One region of the Stenotrophomonas sp. NA06056 genome, then DNA from elsewhere that is predicted to be linked to it. Evidence: riboswitches for the same ligand, from Rfam matches in the RefSeq annotation. Region 1 holds a riboswitch; the other holds the start of a gene.
What was found. Region 1 has a riboswitch for thiamine pyrophosphate ahead of HUT07_RS00835 (TonB-dependent siderophore receptor). Riboswitches for the same ligand answer to the same signal wherever they lie in the genome.

Region 1 (10,063 bases):
TTGGATGGCCTATGCCGCCTCCGTCAGCGGCGAACTGCAGCAGCGCCTGCAGCAGGAACAGGATCCGCAGGCGCAGCGTGTGCTGGCCTGGCTGCAGGAGCATCCCGATACGCCGGCACCGCTGGTGGTGAGCGTGTGGATCGCCCGCGATGGCGCGATCTCCAAACTGGAATTCGACAGCCTGGGTCATGCCCAGGTGGATGCCGATCTGCGCGCGACGCTGCAGGCCACGCCGTTGCCGGCGGCACCGCCAAAGGACATGCGCCAGCCGCTGCGGTTGGGGCTGGTGCTGACCCAGTAGATCCACGCCATGCGTGGATGGTGCGCCGATCACCCGCAACAGCCACGCATGGCGTGGCTCTGCTGTGTTTCCGCAGGTGTGGTTGCGTTTGGCAGCTGCCAACCAAGGTTGGCGACTACCCGTAGATCCACGCCATGCGTGGATCGCGTGCCGATTGCCCACAACAGCCACGCATGGCGTGGCTCTACTGCATTGCCGCCTGCGGCTCGCGCGCGGCTGCGCTCCACGCGCGCAGACCGAACACGGCCAGGCCGAGGAAGAACACGTACAACGCGGCCGTCACGTGCAGCGACTTGAACAGGTACGCGCCCACGTAGACCACGTCCACCACGATCCACACCCACCAGCAGGCCGCGTGTCGGCGTGCCTGCCACCACTGTCCGACCAGGCTCAGCGCGGTCAGCATCGCATCCAGCCATGGCAGTGCCGCATCGGTGAAGGTGTGCATGCCGGCGCCAAGCGCGACGCCGCCACACAGGCCGATGGCGAGGTCGCGCAGCAGCGTCCCGCGCGCCAACGGCACGATGCGGATGCTGCCTTCATCGGCCGCGTGCTGGCGCCAGTTGATCCAGCCGTAGACCAGGAATCCACCGAAGGCGACCTGCAGCAGCGTATCCGAGTACAGCTTGGCCTCGGCGAACACCGCGCCGTACAGCGCGACCGACAGCAGGCCGACCGGCCACGCGGCCAGCCGACGCTTTGCCATCAACCACACCCCGAGGATGCTGAAGAAGGCGGCGGTCCACTCGAGCGCGACGCCGCTCACAGCGCGAACGTCACCGACAGGCGAGCCTGTCGCGGCGCACCCGGGAACAGGTAGTAGTCACCGCCGCTGCTGCCGGTGTCGCGCCAGTAGAAACGGTTGAACAGGTTGTCCACCGACAGGTTCCAGGTCACGGCACGCTCGTGCAGGCGGTGCTGGAAGCGCAGGCCGGCGTCGAACACCGAATAGTCCGGTGCACGTACAGCACCATCGGCGCGGGCGACGTTGGCGGCGGCATAGCGCCAGCCACCGGTCACATCCAGGCCTTCAACGAACGGCAGCGCGTAGGCCAGGTGCACGCTGGCGCGCACCTTCGGCACGTTCACCAGCTGATGGCCTTCATAGGCCGGGGTGCCGGTGTCGCGGGCGCGCGCCTGCAGCACGCTGGCGCTGGCGACGATCTGCAGCGCGTCAGTCAGTTGGCCGTTGGCGGTCAGCTCCAGCCCGGTATGGGTCTGCTGGCCTTCTTCGACGAAGGTGTAGCCGGCATCACTGCCGTCCGGCTTTGCGTACTGGTAGGGCTGAGTGGTGCGGAACACTGCGGCGCCCAGGGTGAGGGCGTCTACCGGCATGTACTTCACGCCCACTTCCAGCTGTCGCGACTGCATCGACGGCAGGAAGGTATCGGCGTTGGACGTCCAGAACGGTGCTTCCTGGCCCAGCGAGATGCCGCGCACGTAGCTGGCGTAGGCGTTGAGCTGATCGGTGGCCTTCCACACCAGCGCGGTCTGCGGCAGGAAGCGCGACAGGCGGCTGTGGCGCTGCGGCGTGCCGCGCTTGTCGTAGGCGCGCTCGTCCAGGCGCACGAAGCGGCCGCCGGCCAGCCACTGCCAGTCATCGCCGAAGCTCATCCGGTCCAGTGCGAAGAATGCGGTCTGGCGGCTGTCCAGGCGCCGTGCCGATGCACCCGGCATCTTCGGGGAGGGCTCGAACACCGGCACCTGCGCGTCGTGGATGTTGGCACTGCCGACGTACTCGTTGACGCTGGGGCGCTTGTCGACGGTGCGGCGGAAGTAGTCCGCGCCGATGCTCAGCTGGTGGCTGATGCTGCCGGTGTCGAAGCTGCCGCGCAGTTCGGCACGCGCCTGCTGGTTGCGGCGGGTGTCATCCGGGCTGCGGTAGTCGTAGATGTCGTAGTCGCCGTTGGGGGCGAAATAGTTGCCCGGTACGCTGCCGTCTGCGCACCCTGCGGTGTAGTAGCAGCCGTAGGCGAAGGCGACGTTGTCATCGATCACTGAGCGGCTGTGGCCGATCGACAGCCGCGACTGCCAGGCATCGTTGAAGTCGTAGGTATGCAGGGCGGTGATGTTGGTGCTGGCGATGTCCACCGGCCGCTGCCACGGCTGGTAGCCGAGCAGGCGCTCGCGGTCGACGCCGCGCGGAAGGTCGCGTGCGCCCAGCAGCTGGAAGCCGGACACCGAGCGCTGCGAGCTGGTCTGGTAGTTGGCGTCCACTTCCAGCTTGCCGTGTTCGCCGATCAGCCAGTCGGTGGCCAGCGAATAGAAGTTGCGGCGGCCGTCGGCATGCTCGACGTAGGAATCACTGGCATCCCACGCGGCATTGAAACGGACGCCAAAGCGCGGGGTCAGCCAGTGACCGACATCCACGGCGGCATAGCGCGAGCCCTCCGAATCGGTGCCCAGGGTGACCGTGCGCACTTCTGCCGGGCGCTTGCCCACGTAGTTGATGATGCCGCCGGGGGCCATCACGCCCGCCGCCAGGCCGGCTTCGCCCTTGAGGATCTGCACGTCCTGGATGTTCTCCAGCGCCAGGCGCTGTTCGCCGGCGATGGACATGCCGTTGAAGCGGTAGCCGGTGGCCGCATCCAGCGCGAAGCCGCGGATGGCGATGTTCTGGTAGTAGCCCACCGGTGCATAGGCATCGCCCAGCGAGGCATCGTTGCTGGCCAGCTCGGACAGCGAACGCACCTGGCGACGGTCGAGGTAGTCGCGCCCCAGCACGTTTACCGAGGCGGGCGTGTCCTTCCAGGAGCCGCCGCCGAATGCGCTGAGGCGCGAGGTGTCGGTGGCCGGCTTGCCGGCCTGCACGCGTACTGCCGCCAGTTCGGTGGGCGAAGAGGGCGCATCAACGGTGTCGGTGCCGGCCTCGCTGGCGTACAGCGGCAGGGCAGCACAGAGGGCAAGGGCGAGCAGGGTGGGGCGCAGGCAGCGGTTCATTCGATTCGTCTTCAGACAACAAGGGAGACGAAGCGACGGCGCGCAGGTGCACCGGCCCATGACGGGGGTGTGGCTGCGGCTCAAAGCTCCCTACGCCGGTGCAAACCGGATCAGGTTCCAAGGGACTCTCTCAGCCTGGCAGATCCAGGCACCCCCGCTTCAGGTCACCATTTCACTACAAATGGTACGGATTTGCGAGCCGCCACCCTTCAGGCGGGACCAGATCTCTTTCCAGCGGAAAGGCATCTGGCCACGGCCGAGCGCCTCATCGACGCATGGCGTCGATCTACCGAGTACCCAGCTCGTGGCTCACGCGGCGGCGTGCAGGGCCGCCAGCAGGGCCTGGCCGGGGGCCGTGGCGAACCACGCCGGATGCCCGAGCATGAAGGGCTGCCAGGCCACGTCTGCATTCGCGGTGGAGCCGGTGACACCCTCGAAGTACTCCACTTCGGACAGTGCGAAGTCGAAATGCACCATCGGCAGCAGGTCGGCCAGCAGGTGCACGCGCGTGGGCGACAGCGGCAGTTCCTGCCGATAGCCTTCCAGCAGGGCCAGGGCGATATCGATGTGCACAGCGTCGTCGCCACGCTCCAGTTGCAGCCAGGCCACCGCATTGCGTTCGATCGCGGTGGCCAGGTCGAACAGCGCGCTGGTCGGTGAGGCCAGGCCGAAATCGAGCACCGTGGCAATCGTGCCCTCGTCGTTCCACAGCAGATTGGAAACGTGCCAGTCGTTGTGCGCCCACAGCCGAGGTTCGCACTGCAGGCGCGTGGCCAGGCCCTGGTGCCAGGGCAGTACGTCGCGGCGCAGCTGTTCCTCCCACGCAATGCGTGCCAGGTAGCGGGCCAACCCGGGGCGGTTGCCGAGGTCGGCCTTCAGCGCGGCGATCGGGTCATCGGCGCGGATCAGGTCGTCACGTGCCACCAGCAGGTGGGTACTGCGTTGCGGGGCGTGGTAGCTGGCCGCCGCACGGTGCAGCGTGGCCAGCATGCGCCCTGCCTCGCGGGCCTGGGCGATGTCGGTCAGCGGTGACCATGACGGCAGCTCGCGATACAGGTCCTTGCCGGCGCCCACCGCATGCAGTTCGTAGGTCCACGGGCCGTGTTCGAGTGCGGTGCGGCCCCCGTTGCTGGCCAGCACCTGCACCACCGGCATGCCGGCAGTTGCCAGGTGCGCAATGAAGCGATGTTCTTCTTCCAGGCTTCCCGCGCTGCGCACGCTGTGGTGGTGGCGCTTGATGAAGACCGGACCGCGCGTGCCGTCGACGATGGCCGCGGCCGACAATGGACGCGGGCTGTGCCAGCGCAGCGTGCTGTCCGCGCCCAGCTGCGGAAAGTGGCCACCCAGCCAGGTGAGCTCCTGCGCGTCGATTGCTGGCCAGTCGGCGGCGACCTCGTCGTTGTTGAGGCCCTGCACGCGATGGGGGGAAGAAGTCATGCCACGGCCGCTGGTAAGTAAAGGAACATCCAAGGCTGCGCATTCAACGCCATGGGCGCCGCAGACGCAAACGGGCGGGTCATCGACCCGCCCGTCAGGGACGCCAACTGCGGCCTGCGGCCGGTGCGCTTACCAGCCGCGATGGCGGCCGCGGTCGTGGTAGTAACGGTTGTCGTGGCGCTCGCGCTGCCAGCGACGGTCGTCGCGGCGATCGTAGCCATAGCCGCGGTTGTAGCCCCGGTCATAACGGCGGTTGTCGTAGCGACGGTCATAGCGCCCGTCGTACCGGCGATCATGGCGGTCGGGCGTGGTCAGGTTGCCGATGGCGCCGCCGGCAACCGCGCCGCCGACCGTAGCGGCCGGGTCGCCGTTGGAGATCAGGTGACCCGCCACGCCGCCGACGACGGCACCGACCACGGTGCGCTTGTCCTTCCTCGACATCGCGCTGGCATCACTGACCACGGCCACACCGGCAAGAAGTGCCAGGGCCATCGCCAGACCACGGAAGCTGAGTGCGGAAGTGCTGAGCATGTTGGGTTCTCCTGTGAGGTGCATGCCACGGTGGGCAGGGAGGGCATTGGGCGCCCCGGCTGCCGTAGGGACCACGCTGATGCCCGGACATTGCCGGAACATTGCGCGCGATCCCCGTGCGGCTTGCGCATTCATCTAGCGTCAGGCGGCATGAAGCGAGGCTGAAAGCGCTGCGGCCGCTCAGCTGCCAGAAAGGAAAAGGGCCGCAGTACGCGGCCCTTCCCTTGGTCTTCCCGGCGTTGCTTAGTGGCCCATGGCGCGCTGGGCCTGCTTCACCTGCTCCTGCTGGGCGTCCTGTTGCTGCAGGACATCCGGTGCACCGCGCACCGCACCGCTGCTGAGCGCCATGCTCTGCTCGCTGGCAGCGCGGGTGTCCACCGCCGCGCGGCATGCGGCCGGGTCACCGGCGGTGCCCTGTACGGCAAACATGCGCTCGCCGTTGGTGCTGGGCACCACCGAGTCGATGCGCTGCATGCCGCTGGCCTGCGCCTCCCTGGTCAGTGCAGCGGCGGCGGCTTCCAGTGCATGGCGGTCCTTGAAGGTGCCTGCCGGCAGGCCTTCCATACCCTTCACCGCCTGGTTGTACATCGGGTTCTGCGGATGGCGCTCGTCATTGAGCAGCGGGCGCTCGCGCGCGTCCTTGATCGCATCCAGCGTCTTCGGGCCGATGATGCCGTCCACTGCCAGACCGTTGTCCTTCTGCAGCTGGCGCACGGCCGCCTCGGTGTTGCGACCGAACTTCCCGTCTTCAACCAGCGGCTTGCCATCGGCACCGGCGTAACCCAGGTGACCCAGCTGCTCCTGCACCCTGCGCACCCCTTCACCGTGCGCGCCCTGCTTATGCACTTCGTTGCTGGTCGGCGGCTTCTCCTGTGCTGCCGGCTTCGGCTCGGCTGCGCCCTTGGCCTGCACCTGCTCGTGCGCCTGGTTGCGGTCCTGCAGCAGCTCGCGCGCCTGGTGCAGCGGATCGGAGGCGAACAGCTTCCAGTTCGGGTGGTCCTTCACCTGCTTGAGGTAGTCCTCCACCGGCATCGTGTGCACGCCCAGCTTGCCGGTGGACTGGCTGATCAGCAGCGTGTCGGTGTTCGGGTCACGCACCACCATCACGATGTGGTCGATGCCTTTCCAGTACTCGTGCTGGGTACTGGCCGTATCCAGGCCGATCACCATGCCTTCCTTCAGCGCGCCCGGCTTGAGGATATCGTCGCGCTTGAGCAGCACGCCCGAGTCCTTGTAGGCCTGCTCGACGATGCTGCCCGAACCGGCGAAGCCCAGCTTGATCTTGTCGGCATCGGCGAACACCGCGTGGCCGGCCTTCTGGTTGATCTCATCCTGGGTCTTGTTGAGCAGCGTACCGACCCAGCCGGAGCAATCGATGTAACCCTGGGCAACGTTCTTGCCGGATACACCGGGGACATGCAGGCGATGCCCCTCGATGTTGATCGCGTACTTGACGTTGTCGTACTTCACGCCCGCGTTGTAGGCCGCATCCAGCGAAATACCGGGTGCATCCGGCTTGGCGGCGGCAGCCGTGGCGGTGGCGGCGATGGCTGCGGCACCGGCGGCAACAGCTGCCTGCGCGATCGGGGTCACGGTCTGGGTCGGTGCGGCCTGCACCGGCGCCGGACGCGCCTGCGCCTCGGTGATCGGTGCGATGTGCTTTTCCGGGATGCTGATCGCGTCGTACTTGCGGTCGTAGTACTGGGCGAAGGTGCTGGCCAGGTCACGATTATTCATCGTGCGCATCTCGGCGCGCGTATGCCCGGTCAACGCTTCCACGTCACCGCCGATCTGGCCCATGATGCGCGGCCGCATGTCGATCAGATCGCCGCGGCCGTCGCGCACGACGCCGAACGTACCGGTGGCGATCGCGGTCTGGATCGAACCGTAGCCGGCCGCGCCCTGCTGGTGTGCCAGATACAGGTCCAGGCCGCTCGGCTTCTCGTCACCGGACAGGTACGGGTGGCCGGTGCGGTCATGGCGCTTTTCCATGTCCACCAGGTTGCGCTTGAACATCTCCGCTGCCGCTTCGGTGTTGCGGGTCGGGTCGTACTCGTGGCCGCTCAGGCCGTACTGCTTGGCCGACGACGGCAGGAACTGGAACAGGCCCTTGGCATCGGTCTTGTCGTTGTGCGCGCGTTCGTTGAAGCGGCCACCGGTCTCGATGTGGGCAAAGCGCAGGAAGTCCTCGCTGGCGATGCCCTTGCGCTGTGCAACCTGCTCGATGATGTCGAGAACTTCCTTTCTGCTGTAGTCACGTTGTGCCATGACACTTCCTCTGGGGTTGATGGAGCGGCCTTTGCCGCGATACGCCAACCGGACTCATCCGTGAGTCTTCAACATGTCGGTCAACAGGTGCTGCGAGGTGGTGCGTCTTACTGTTCGACGTAGGCCTTGCGGGCGGTGTCGTAGTGGTACTGGCGTGCATCGGCCGCACCCAGCGCACGGGTCTGGCCCGGGCCGGAAATGGTGGTGCCGGTGGCGGCGACACTGAGGGTGGGCAGGTCGCTGCCGGCGACGGCGTTGAAGGCCAGAACGCCCTGGTTGCTGACGCACGGCATCACCTGGCCGTCGTCGCAGGCGGCCGAATTGTCCTCGCCGGTGATCACCGTGCCCAGGCTGGCCCAGACCTGGCCGTCCTCGGACTTCTCGTAGTCCGGGTTGAACAGCAGTACGGCATAGCTTTCGATGCTGGTACCGGTGGCGAAGGTGCTGGTCGGCACCGCCAGCACCAGCTTGCCGGCCGGGGTGCGGTACTCCAGCGGCTTGCGCTTGCTGTCGATGTCCGGCGCGGTGCCGTTGGCGCCAACGGTGCCGATCCAGGGTTCGGCACCCTTGAATACCCACGGCCGATCCGGCTTGTCGCCGGTCAGAGTGAAGGTGGCCTCGGTCAGCGTGACCTGGCTGTCCGGACCGACATCGTCTTCGCCGGGCTTGCCGTACTTCTGCGGTGTGTTCCAGGCAAAGCCGGTGTAATAGCGGGTGCCGGCCAGTTCGAAGGCGTGGCCGAACCAGAAGGTGGCAACACTGCCATTGGCGACTTCATACGAAACGGCGCCATCGCCGTCGACGTCGTAGATGAAATACAGCACGCTGCCGGCATCGGGCGGCGTGGCGATGGCCGTGGTGGCGGGTGTGGCGGAGCTCAGCATCGGGGCAACATCCTGTCGTGGCGCGTTGGCGCCCTGTGGTGACGCGGTCGAAGTCGAGGGGGTGCAGGCGCTGGCAAGCAGCGCAACGAGCAGGCCGGCGAATGACGCACACAGACGTGGGCGGGCACGGGCCAAGCGGGATTCCGGAAGGATCTTCATGCACCTCTCCATGGTTTGCGGGCGTCGGGCAGGAAGGCCAACGCAGAACACGCCCCGCCCTCGATGAGGGGGAACGTCGTGATGAGCCGGTCGATTCCTTCGACCTCGCATAGGAGAGCCCATCGCGGCGGATGATGGCACAGATGCGACGGCGATCACAGGGGGCAGGGGGAAGGGGCCTCCCCACGGCGCCGTGAGCGGCGTCTCAGATCTTTCCGTCGCGCAGGTAGTCGAACAGCTCCGCGTCGCCCTTCAGCCCCAGCTTGAGCATGGCATCGCCCTTCTGCCGGCTGATCGTGCTGACGCTCTTGTGCAGCTGCAGCGAGATTTCCTTCACCGTCATGCCGGTGCCGAGCAGGCGCAGCACCTCTACTTCACGCGGCGACAACGGTTTGCCATCGCCCTCGCGCATGCGCCAGCTGCCGGCTTCCTCCACACGCTCGCGCAGGCTGCGGCTGATGTAGGACTGGCCCCGATAGACGGCCTGGATCGCCTGCGGCAGTTCATCCATCGACGAACTCTTGTCGACCAGGCCGAGCACGCCGCTGTCGAGCACCATGCGCAGGATCGCCAGGTTGTTGGAGACACTGAGCATGAGCACCGGCAGGTCGGGATGGCGGCGGCGGATCATGCCGATCATGGCGAAGCCATCGGCCTGGGGGCTGCCGGGCATCGAATAGTCGGTGACCAACAGGTCGCAGGGCTGGGTGGCCAGCAGGGTCATCAGCGCCTGGGCGTTGTCTGCCTCGCCCACGACCCGGCCAACGCCGCTGGACTCGATGACGGCGCGGGTACCGATGCGGACCACGGGGTGATCGTCTGCGATGATGATGCGCAAGGTCATGCTCTAGTATGGCCACCGGCACGCCGGACCGCGACTGTCGCGGTCCCTGGCAGGACTTCCAGGAGATCGTTGCAGATGCGCAGCTGGGCGGCTCGTGGACTGATCCTGTTGACGGCCCTGTTGGCCCCGCCGGTGCAGGCCCAGCCTGCGCCCCTGCCCGGGCCGTTGCCGTTGAGTCCCCTGCAGCGCGAGTACCTGGCCGCACATCCTGTTGTCGTTGTCGGGCAGTATGACAGTGGCTGGCCTCCTTTTGAGTCGATCCAGGACGGGAAGCAGGTGGGCCTCGGCCCGGACTACCTGACGCTTCTGGCTCGGCAGCTTGGCCTGAAGGTGGAGACGCGCCGTTTTCCGGACTGGCCCTCGGTGCTGGATGCGGCATGCCGCGGCGAGATCGACGTGGTGATGAACATCGCGCTCAGTGCCGAGCGGACCCGTTGCATGGTCTACACCGCCGCCTATGCCGAGGCACCGCTGGCCATGGTCGGGCGGCCCCAGGACCTGCGTGCCTCGGAGGGCCCCGATCTGGATGGGTTGCGTGTTGTGGTCGAGCAGGACTTCCTGACCGGGCCGCAGGTGCGTGCGCGGTTCCCCAGTGCACGGCAACTTGTCGCAAACAACACGCTGACCGCCTTGCATATGGTCAGAGACGACAAGGCCGACATCTTCATCGGCAACGCCTACGTGGCCACGGAACTGATT
Region 2 (10,063 bases), 490 kb from region 1:
GCTGGCGATCAACACCTGGCAGCTGGCATCGGCACCAAAGCGGGCAAAAGCGATTTCGCGGCCATCAGGCGACCAGTTCGGGAAACGGTCGCTGGCACCTGCCGGCGGCGAAAGCAGCTGGCGTGCGGGTGCATTGCCGGAGGTCTGCACCTTGATGGCGTTGCCATCCTTGCCATCGTCGTTGGCGCCTTCATAGGCGACCTGCGATCCGTCAGGCGAAAGTGTGGGATAGGTCTCAAAACCAGCCGTGGCGGTAATCAAGCGATACGGCCGCTCAGGGCTTCCGATCACCCGCGTGCCGTTCTCCACTGCCGCATCCACCGGAGAACTCACCGGCGCCGGGCGGCGCAGCAGCAGTACGCTCAACACCACCAGTGCAAGCAGCATCACCACGCCCAGCGCCAGCAGCAGGCGACGGCGGAGACGACGCCAGCGGCGACTGCCGCGTTCAATCATGGGCGCGCTGACGGTGCTCACCGCATTCGGCGCAGGCGGCTGCGATGCGCTCGATTCCTCTGCAGCAGCGTTCGCATCGGTCTCGTGGTCCGCCAGCGGCTGCACCGGTACCAGCAAGCGGTAGCCGGTCTTGGCGATGGTCTCGATGTACGCCTGACCATTGTCGTCGTCGACGCTGAACGCCTTGCGCAGCTGCGTAACCGCCTGGGTCAGCACATCGTTGGTCGGCAGCGTGTCCGGCCACACTTCGGCGAACAGTTCGTCACGGGTCACCACGCGCCCCGGCTGCCGCATCAACATGCGCAGCACGCCCAGCGACTTGGGCGTCAAACGTCGTGTACGGCGCGCACCCGCAACTTCAACCTCACGCGAGGACAAAGTAACGATGCATTCGCCGACGCGGACGCGGTCGGAATCAGGCGACTGGATTTCGCTGTTGATCATTCGTTGCTATGGGGTTGAAACAGGCCGCAAACACTGTTCACCATCGATCCCTTCCCATCCTTGGCACAGCAAGAAGCCAGATTCCGCACAAAGCATCGGCGCATACCGCAAAAAAAACGAAGCCTCCGGATATTAGCCTATGCGGGTTACCTCGCCTATCGCGTGGTCGACATCAGGCCCTCTCTCGCCGACGCATTCACATAATAAGCATCATCATTCGCGCCCTTTCGGGCGCGACATTTTTATCTGGCGTTCATTTTCAGAAGCGTCTCAGCATGGTCAGCCCGACCAGCCGCGAAACCACCAGCGCTACATACATCACGCCGGAAAACTGCTCCAGCATGACCAGCGCGCGGGCCTGCGGATGCAGTGGCACGACATCACTCAGCCCAACGCCTGACAATAAGCTGAAGCTCAGATAAAGCAGCTCCATCCACGTGCGCTGCGGCCCACCACTGGCGCCCTGGAAACTACCCGGATACCACTGCTGACATACGGCAAAGGTAAAAGCGAATGCCCATGCCAACAATGTGAACGTGGCACCGGCGGCGAACAGTTCGTCGCGGGTCACCTTGTGGTCCTGCAGCATGTAGGCGATCAGCGCACCGGCGGTATAGAAATACAGCAGGCTTTCCAGCAGTTGTGCGGTGATGCCCAGTGCGGGCCTGTCGAGCAGGGCCGCGGCAAGCGAAAACACCACCGCCGGAATGGCCAGCACCAGCGCCAGCCAGGTTCCCAGCGGGCTGCGCTGCACCACCCACAGGGCCAGGCCAAGCACGGCCATGCCGAACACCCCGACTGCCGCGCGCCCGGCAGCGGTTTCGTCCAGTGCCGGGTACAGCAGTACCGACAGCAGCTGTGCCCCGAGCAGCCAGGCAGAGGGATGACGGCGGGCGATGGCCAGCCAGCGGGTGGTCACGGCAATGGGCATGGTTCCTTATCCCCGGGGAACGATGGTGCGAGGATAGCGGCATGGCCGTGAGCTGGGTGGCTGGATGGCGCCGGGCATGACCCGGCGCCACGCATCGGCGATCAGCCCTGCTGGTACACCTCGGCGCCGGCTGCACGGAACTGCTCGGACTTCTCCTGCATGCCCTTCTCGGCGTACTCGCGCACGTCCTGGGTGATTTTCATCGAGCAGAAATGCGGGCCGCACATTGAACAGAAGTGCGCCAGCTTGTGTGCGTCCTTGGGCAGGGTCTCGTCGTGGAATTCCTTGGCCTTCTCCGGGTCCAGGCCGAGGTGGAACTGGTCGTCCCAGCGGAACTCGAAGCGTGCCTTGCTCAGTGCGTTGTCACGTACCTGCGCACCCGGATGCCCCTTGGCCAGATCCGCAGCATGGGCGGCAATGCGATACGCCATGATGCCGTCGCGCACATCCTGCCGGTTGGGCAGGCCCAGGTGCTCTTTCGGCGTGACGTAGCAGAGCATGGCAGTACCGAACCAACCGATCATTGCCGCGCCGATTGCGCTGGTGATGTGGTCATAGCCGGGCGCGATGTCGGTGGTCAGCGGGCCGAGCGTGTAGAACGGCGCCTCGCCGCACTCGCGCAACTGCTTGTCCATGTTCTCCTTGATCAACTGCATCGGCACGTGGCCGGGGCCCTCGATCATGGTCTGCACATCGTGCTTCCAGGCGATCTTCGTCAATTCGCCCAGCGTTTCCAGTTCACCGAACTGTGCGGCGTCGTTGGCATCGGCGATGCAGCCCGGGCGCAGGCCATCACCCAGCGAGAAGGTCACGTCGTAGGCCTTCATGATTTCGCAGATATCTTCGAAATGCGTGTAGAGGAAATTCTCCTTGTGGTGGGCCAGGCACCACTTGGCCATGATCGAACCGCCGCGGCTGACGATGCCGGTGACCCGCTTGGCGGTGAGTGGCACGTAACGCAGCAGCACGCCGGCATGGATGGTGAAGTAGTCCACGCCCTGCTCGGCCTGTTCGATCAGCGTGTCGCGGAAGATTTCCCAGGTCAGCGCTTCAGCGCGGCCATCGACCTTCTCCAACGCCTGGTAGATCGGCACCGTACCGATCGCCACCGGCGAGTTGCGGATGATCCATTCGCGCGTTTCGTGGATGTGCTTGCCGGTGGACAGGTCCATCACCGTGTCACCACCCCAGCGGATCGCCCACACCAGCTTCTCCACTTCCTCGGCAATGCCCGAGGACACTGCGCTGTTGCCGATGTTGGCGTTGATCTTGGTGAGAAAGTTGCGGCCGATGATCATCGGCTCGCTTTCCGGGTGATTGATGTTGTTGGGCAGCACCGCACGGCCGCGGGCGATTTCATCGCGCACGAACTCCGGCGTGATGATGTGCTGGATCGATGCGCCGAAGGATTCACCGGGGTGCTGCTGCAGCAACCCGGCATCACGGATCGCCTCCAGCCGCTGGTTCTCACGGATGGCGACGAATTCCATTTCCGGGGTGATGATGCCGCGCCGCGCATAGTGCATCTGGGTGACGTTGGCGCCGGCCTGCGCGCGACGCGGCAGGCTGCGTGCGGGAAAACGCACCGGGTCCAGCTTCGCATCATGCTCGCGCGCGCGGCCGAACGAAGAACTCAGGCCGTCGAGCTGCTCGGTGTCGTTGCGCTCCTCCACCCAGCCACGCCGCAGCGCCGGCAGACCGGCAGACAGATCGATGCGCACATCCGGATCGGTGTACGGGCCGGAGGTGTCGTAGACGGTGACCGGTGCGTTCTCTTCGCCACCGAACACGGTCGGCGTGCGGGTCAGCGCGATTTCGCGCATTGGTACCAGCAGGTCCGGGCGCGAGCCGGGCACGTGGATCTTGCGCGAGCCGGGTATGGGCCGGGTCACGGACTCGGAGAGTTGCTGGGCCTGTTGCTGCAGGGCAGAGAGCTGTGCGTTCATCGGGCATCGTCCAGGAAGGTCAGGGACGAAGCGGCGGCGCACTGCACCCGCGCCCGGACGGCACCAAGGCACTCCTTGGGCGGGGTCGGGCTACGGTTGCATTGCAAAGCTTCCCTACGCCGGTATGAGCCGGATCAGGTTCCAAGGGACTATCTCAACCGTGGCCACAAGGCCGCGGTACCCCCGCTTCTTGGTGCGCATTAGAGCACAGAAACCACTCGGCCTCCTGGCCGTTCATCCACGCAGGGCATGGATCCAGCGCACCCGCGTTAACAGAACCGTGACGTCGCATTCAGTAACGTGCACGCGCGCCGCACCGTTGCAAGCGGTGCTTTCCCTGCCGCCATCGCGGCTCCTGTCCGGTATGCGCACGCTGTCGCCGGCCCACTCCCTGCAAGCTTTCGCTCGCTCCCCTCAATCCCTTGATCGGAGAAGCTCCTTCATGGTGTTTCGCATTTCCATCGCACTGGTGCTTGCCCTGGTGCTGCTGGCCGGCCTCGCGCCTGGCCCCTTCAATACCGTCGTGCAGGCGGCGTTGGGCGATGTCATCCGCAGCGTCGGCTGGCTGTACCTGCTGGTCGTATTCCTGGCGCTGGTATTCCTGATGTACCTGGCGTTCGGCCGCTTTGGCAACCTGCGCATCGGTGGCGAAGACGCCGAGCCCGAATTCTCGCGTGCAAGCTGGATGTCGATGCTGTTCGCTGCCGGCATGGGCATCGGCCTGGTGTTCTGGGGGGCGGCCGAGCCGATCTCGCACTTCACCAAGCCACCGGAGGGGATTGCGCCGCAGAGCATGGATGCTGCGCGTGCATCGATGCGTTATGCGTTCTTCCACTGGGGCCTGCATCCGTGGGCGATCTATGCGCTGATCGGGCTGGCGATGGCCTGGTTCCAGTTCAACCGCAATGGACGCGGACTGGTCAGCGACATGCTGCAACCGATCATCGGCCGCCACCACCGCGGTTGGATCGGCCGTGTCGTCAACATCGCGGCGGTGGTCGCCACGGCGATCGGCGTGGCGACCACCCTCGGCTTCGGCACCATCCAGATCGCTGCGGGCGTGGAGCGCGTGTTCGGGCTGGAAGCCACGGTGCCGGTGCAGATGACCATCATCGCCATCGCCTTCGTGCTGTACATGGCCTCCACCGCCAGCGGTGTGGAGCGCGGCGTGAAGTGGCTGTCGAACTTCAACCTGGCGCTGGCAGCGCTGCTGGCCGCGACCGTACTGGTGCTGGGGCCGACCGGCTTCATCTTCGATACGTTCACCACCACGCTGGGTTCCTACCTCAACCAACTGGTGACCATGAGCCTGCGCATGTCGCCGTTCTCCGGCAGCACCTGGGTGGCCGACTGGACGATTTTCTACTGGGCCTGGTGGATTTCCTGGGCACCGTTCGTGGGCTCGTTCATCGCACGCATCTCGCGCGGCCGCAGCGTGCGCGAGTTCGTGATCGGCGTGGTGCTGGCGCCGACCCTGCTGGGCTTCTTCTGGTTCGCCGTTTTCGGTGGAACGGCCTTGTGGGCGCAGATCTTCGGCCACGCCGACCTGGTGCAGGCACTGGGCAATGGCTATGAGACGGTGCTGTTCACGCTGTTCGACAGCCTGCCAGCGTCGCTGATGCTGTCGGCGGTGGCGCTGGTGCTGTTGATGATCTTCTTCGTGACCTCGGCTGATTCGGCGGTGCTGGTGCTGGCCAGCATGTCCACCGACGAAGCCGGCGATCCGCCGCTGAAGCGCAAGCTGGCGTGGGGCATCGCGGTAGCGTTGATCGCCGCGGCACTGCTGCTGGCCGGGGGCCTGGATGCGCTGCAGGGAATGATCACGATCGCCGCGTTGCCGTTCGCCTTGTTGATGGTGCTGGTGATGGTGTCGCTGTACCGGGTGCTGGACCAGGAGTACACGCGGGAGCGCCGGCAGACACAGCGCCAGCGGCGCATGATCGATGCGTGGATCGCACGCGAGATGGCGGCGCAGGAAGAGACCCAGGCGGAGGCAGCACGCGCACAGGATTCGGATTGAGGGGGTTTTGCAGCCTGCGGCTGCACCGCTTTTCTCAAGCAACGGCAACTGCAACTTCAAAAGCCAGAGCGGCTCTGGGTTTCTGCTGGTTGGATGGGGCGGTGTGGGTGGGCAGGACACGCCGTAAACCCGTCCTTGGGGGCTCGATGGCGCCATCCATGGCGCCAACGGTCCTGCCCACCCACACCGCCCCATCCCCGACAGATTTCCGGTGACGGTTGGTTCTCCACGCCATGCGTGGATGAGGTGTATCGGAAAACAAGAAGGGGTCGGATCCGACCCCAACCATCAGCACGCGGCTGTTGCTGTTGCTTTTGATCTTCTTTTTTCTTCCTGCGGTGGCGGCCGCAGAAAACTGTCAGAGGCCGGGTGGGTGGGCTGGGCGGGGGTGTCAGCCGCATGGATGCGGCTGACAAGCCTACAAGGACGTACTTGCGGCGTCCCCCGAACAGCCTACCCACCCGGCCCAACAAGCTATTCCGCTTCTGAACCCACCGCAGAGGGGCTCAGCCCGTTGGCCGGGAAACCTCAATACCCCGCCGCCTGCCCATCCTTGCGACTCTCCGACGCGCCGTAATACACGCCGGTCTCCGGATCACGCAGGATCGCCTGATAGCCGCCGTACGGACCATCGGCGAACACCACGCGGTGCCCCTTGCGCATCAGCGAACGCACCGTCTCGTACGGGAAGCCGGTTTCCAGATTGACCTCGCCGCCATCGGTCATCGCCGTCGCCTGCCCGGTCGGTTCGGTCGAGCCCTCGTGCTGGATGCGCGGTGCGTCGCCGGCCTCCTGCAGGTTCATGCCGAAGTCCACCAGGTTCATCACGATCTGCGCGTGTCCCTGCGGCTGCATCGCACCGCCCATCACGCCGAAGCTGGCATACGGCTTGCCACCCTTGGTAATGAAGGCAGGGATGATGGTCTGGAACGGACGCTTGCCCGGTGCGTAGCCATTGGGGTGGTTCTTCTGCAGCACGAACATTTCGCCGCGATCCTGCAGGATGAAGCCCAGCCCCGGCGGTGCCATGCCGCTGCCCATGCCGCGATAGTTGGACTGGATCAGCGACACCATCATGCCGTCGGCGTCGGCCACGGTCATGTAGATCGTGTCGCCCTCCTCCAGCTGCTTCGGCGTGCCCGGCTGCACTTCCTTCAGCGCCTTGTCCATCGAGATCAGCGCGCGGCGCTGCGCAGCGTACTCCTTCGAGATCAGCTTCTGTACCGGTGCCGGCTGGAAGGCCATGTCGGCGTAGAAGCGTGCACGGTCGGCGAACGCGAGCTTCTTTGCCTCCACGAACAGGTGCACGTGCTCGGGTGAGCCGAATGGAATCTTCGAGAAGTCGTAGCCTTCCAGCACGTTGAGGATCTGCAGCGCGGCGATGCCCTGGCTGTTCGGCGGCAGTTCCCACACGTCGTAGCCTCGGTAGTTGCTGCTGACCGGTTCCACCCACTCGCCGTGGTGGTCGGCCATGTCCTGGTAGCTCAGGTAGCCGCCATTCTTCTTGAAGTAATCACCGATGGTGTGGGCGATATCGCCCTTGTAGAAGGCATCACGGCCGCCGTCGGCGATCTTCTGCAGGGTGTCCGCCAGGTTCGGGTTCTTCCACATCTCGCCCTTGCGCGGAGCATGGCCGTCGACGGTGAACTGCTCCTTGAAACCCGGATACTGCGACAGCTTCGGCACCGAGCGGTCCCAGTAGTAGGAGATCACTTCTGCCACCGGGTGCCCTTCCCGGGCGTAGCGGATGGCCGGGGCCAGGTTGTCGGCCATCGGCTTGCGGCCGAACCGGTCGTGCAGAGCGAACCAGCCATCCACCGCACCCGGCACCGATACCGGCAGCGGGCCGGTGGCCGGAATCTCCTTCAGGCCACGACGCTGGAACTCGGCCAGGGTGAGCGACTTTGGCGAGCGGCCGGAGCCGTTGTAGCCGTAGAGCTTCTGCGTCTTCGGGTCCCACACGATGGCGAACAGGTCGCCGCCGACGCCGTTGCCGGTGGGTTCCATCAGGCCCAGCGCTGCGTTGGCCGCGATGGCGGCATCGACGGCCGAGCCACCGCGCTTCATCACATCCAGCGCGATCTGGGTGGCCAGCGGCTGCGAGGTGGCGGCCATCGCATGCGGGGCGATCACCTCCGAACGGGTGGCGAAGGTATGGCCGGTGATGCGGTCGGCAGCCAGGGACAGCAGGGGCACGGCAGCCAGCACGGCAGCAGCCAGCAGGGAACGGGCAAGACGTCGGGACACGGTCGGGTTCCGATGGAAGGGTGGTGGGCCGATCTTCGCTGCTGCGGCGATCAGGGGCCATCGGGCATAGGTCATGGGCCATGCCCGGCGAGCGAAGCGGCAGAGACGCCCTCATTCCCGCGCAAAAAACCCGTTTAAAAGAGTGAATTCGGGTTCACCGAAACACTTTCAGCGGCAACCATCCTTGCGCCACAAGCGATTGCACTGCATGCAGCGGAAACCGACGGAAATATCGCTGCGAGGGTTGACAGCGCCGAAACGGCTGTGGTTTTCTCGATCACATGTTGCATCACAACACACCACCGCGAACCCACATTGAAGCCGCCGACACCGGCGCCGCCTCGCTGCGTTCGATTCTTGTGCTCGTACTTATTACCCAACCAACAGGTGCGGGACGAGCCAGCGTGTAAGCAACAAACACACCGGAACTCTTCAAAACCCGCACCCGCCAAGGTGCGGGTTTTTTCATTTCAGGACCTGGTTTCAGACGCAACCACCATGACCAACGCTCATCGCACAACCCGGACCCGCCGCACCACGAACCCTCGTGGTGGCAGTACCTGTGCGATGTGCAGCTCTGCCTTCCCCACCTTTCCCTGACCGGCCGGTACGTCGCTTCGACTGCCGGCCGTCTTTTTTCTTCCCACCCGCAAGGAACCTCCCCCATGAGCACCAACGACCTGCCCCAGACCAAAATCGCCGTCATCGGCTTCGGCAGCCAGGGCCGCGCCCACGCGCTGAACCTGCGTGAATCCGGCTTCGATGTGGTGGTAGGCCTGCGCCCGGGCGGCCCCACCGAGGTCAAGGCGCAGGCCGATGGCTTCACCGTGAAGGCACCGGCCGAGGCGGTGAAGGATGCCGACCTGGTCGCGGTGCTGACCCCGGACATGGTGCAGAAGAAGCTCTACGACGACGTGCTGGCACCGAACATGAAACAGGGTGCGGTGCTGCTGTTCGCGCATGGTTTGAACGTGCATTTCGACATGATCAAGCCGCGCGAGGACCTGGACGTCGTTCTGGTCGCGCCGAAGGGCCCGGGTGCGCTGGTCCGTCGCGAATATGAAATCGGCCGCGGTGTGCCGTGCATCTGGGCGGTCTACCAGGACAAGAGCGGCAAGGCCGCCGAGTATGCACTCGCCTATGCAGCCGGCCTGGGTGGCGCACGCGCCAACCTGATCCAGACCACCTTCAAGGAAGAAACCGAGACCGATCTGTTCGGTGAGCAGGCGGTGCTGTGCGGCGGCGCTTCGGCGCTGGTGCAGGCGGGCTTCGAGACCCTGGTGGAAGCCGGTTACCAGCCGGAAATCGCCTATTACGAAGTGCTGCACGAACTGAAGCTGATCGTCGACCTGTTCTACGAAGGCGGCATCTCGCGCATGTTGGAATTCATCTCCGAAACCGCGCAGTACGGCGACTACGTCAGCGGCCCGCGGGTCATCGACGCCGGCACCAAGGAGCGCATGAAGGAAGTACTGAAGGACATCCAGGACGGCACCTTCACCAAGAACTGGGTGGCCGAGTACGAAGCGGGCCTGCCGAACTACAACAAGTTCAAGCAGGCCGACCTGGAGCATCCGATCGAGAAGGTAGGCAAGGAGCTGCGCGCCAAGATGGTCTGGTTGCAAGGTCAAGCCGCGTAACAACGCGGCACCCCCACCCGCTCTGCAAGGTTCCCCCATGAACACTCCCACACACCGCAGCGCGCCGCCCAACGGCGCGCGCTGGCTGACCCAGGCGCTGGAGGCCGAGGGTGTCCGCACGCTGTTCGGCTACCCCGGCGGCACCATCATGCCGTTCTACGACGCACTGGTGGATTCGTCGCTGAAGCACATCCTGGTGCGCCATGAGCAGGGCGCGGCACTGGCCGCGAACGGCTTTGCGCGTGCCAGTGGCCAGGTCGGCGTCTGCGTGGCGACCTCCGGGCCGGGCGCTTCGAACCTGGTCACCGGCATCGCCGATGCAATGCTCGATTCGGTGCCGATGGTCTGCATCACCGGCCAGGTGGCCACGCCGCTGCTG

Region 2: linked by a shared signal. The riboswitch ahead of thiC (phosphomethylpyrimidine synthase ThiC) and the one ahead of HUT07_RS00835 (TonB-dependent siderophore receptor) in region 1 are both predicted to bind thiamine pyrophosphate.

Annotation. Positions count from the first base shown of each region.
Region 1 covers NZ_CP054931.1:191,618-201,680, forward strand. The annotation lists gene HUT07_RS00825 (TonB C-terminal domain-containing protein) at 1-301, shown strand, start outside; gene pnuC (nicotinamide riboside transporter PnuC) at 486-1,067, opposite strand; gene HUT07_RS00835 (TonB-dependent siderophore receptor) at 1,064-3,241, opposite strand; TPP riboswitch at 3,312-3,407, opposite strand; gene HUT07_RS00840 (phosphotransferase) at 3,551-4,678, opposite strand; gene HUT07_RS00845 (glycine zipper 2TM domain-containing protein) at 4,808-5,209, opposite strand; gene HUT07_RS00850 (peptidoglycan-binding protein) at 5,453-7,477, opposite strand; gene HUT07_RS00855 (hypothetical protein) at 7,585-8,520, opposite strand; gene HUT07_RS00860 (response regulator transcription factor) at 8,726-9,364, opposite strand; gene HUT07_RS00865 (transporter substrate-binding domain-containing protein) at 9,440-10,063, shown strand, end outside.
Region 2 covers NZ_CP054931.1:681,258-691,320, reverse strand. The annotation lists gene HUT07_RS03040 (winged helix-turn-helix domain-containing protein) at 1-900, opposite strand, end outside; gene HUT07_RS03035 (ion channel) at 1,160-1,831, opposite strand; gene thiC (phosphomethylpyrimidine synthase ThiC) at 1,933-3,777, opposite strand; TPP riboswitch at 3,871-3,972, opposite strand; gene HUT07_RS03025 (BCCT family transporter) at 4,220-5,797, shown strand; gene ggt (gamma-glutamyltransferase) at 6,326-8,044, opposite strand; gene ilvC (ketol-acid reductoisomerase) at 8,710-9,684, shown strand; gene ilvG (acetolactate synthase 2 catalytic subunit) at 9,722-10,063, shown strand, end outside.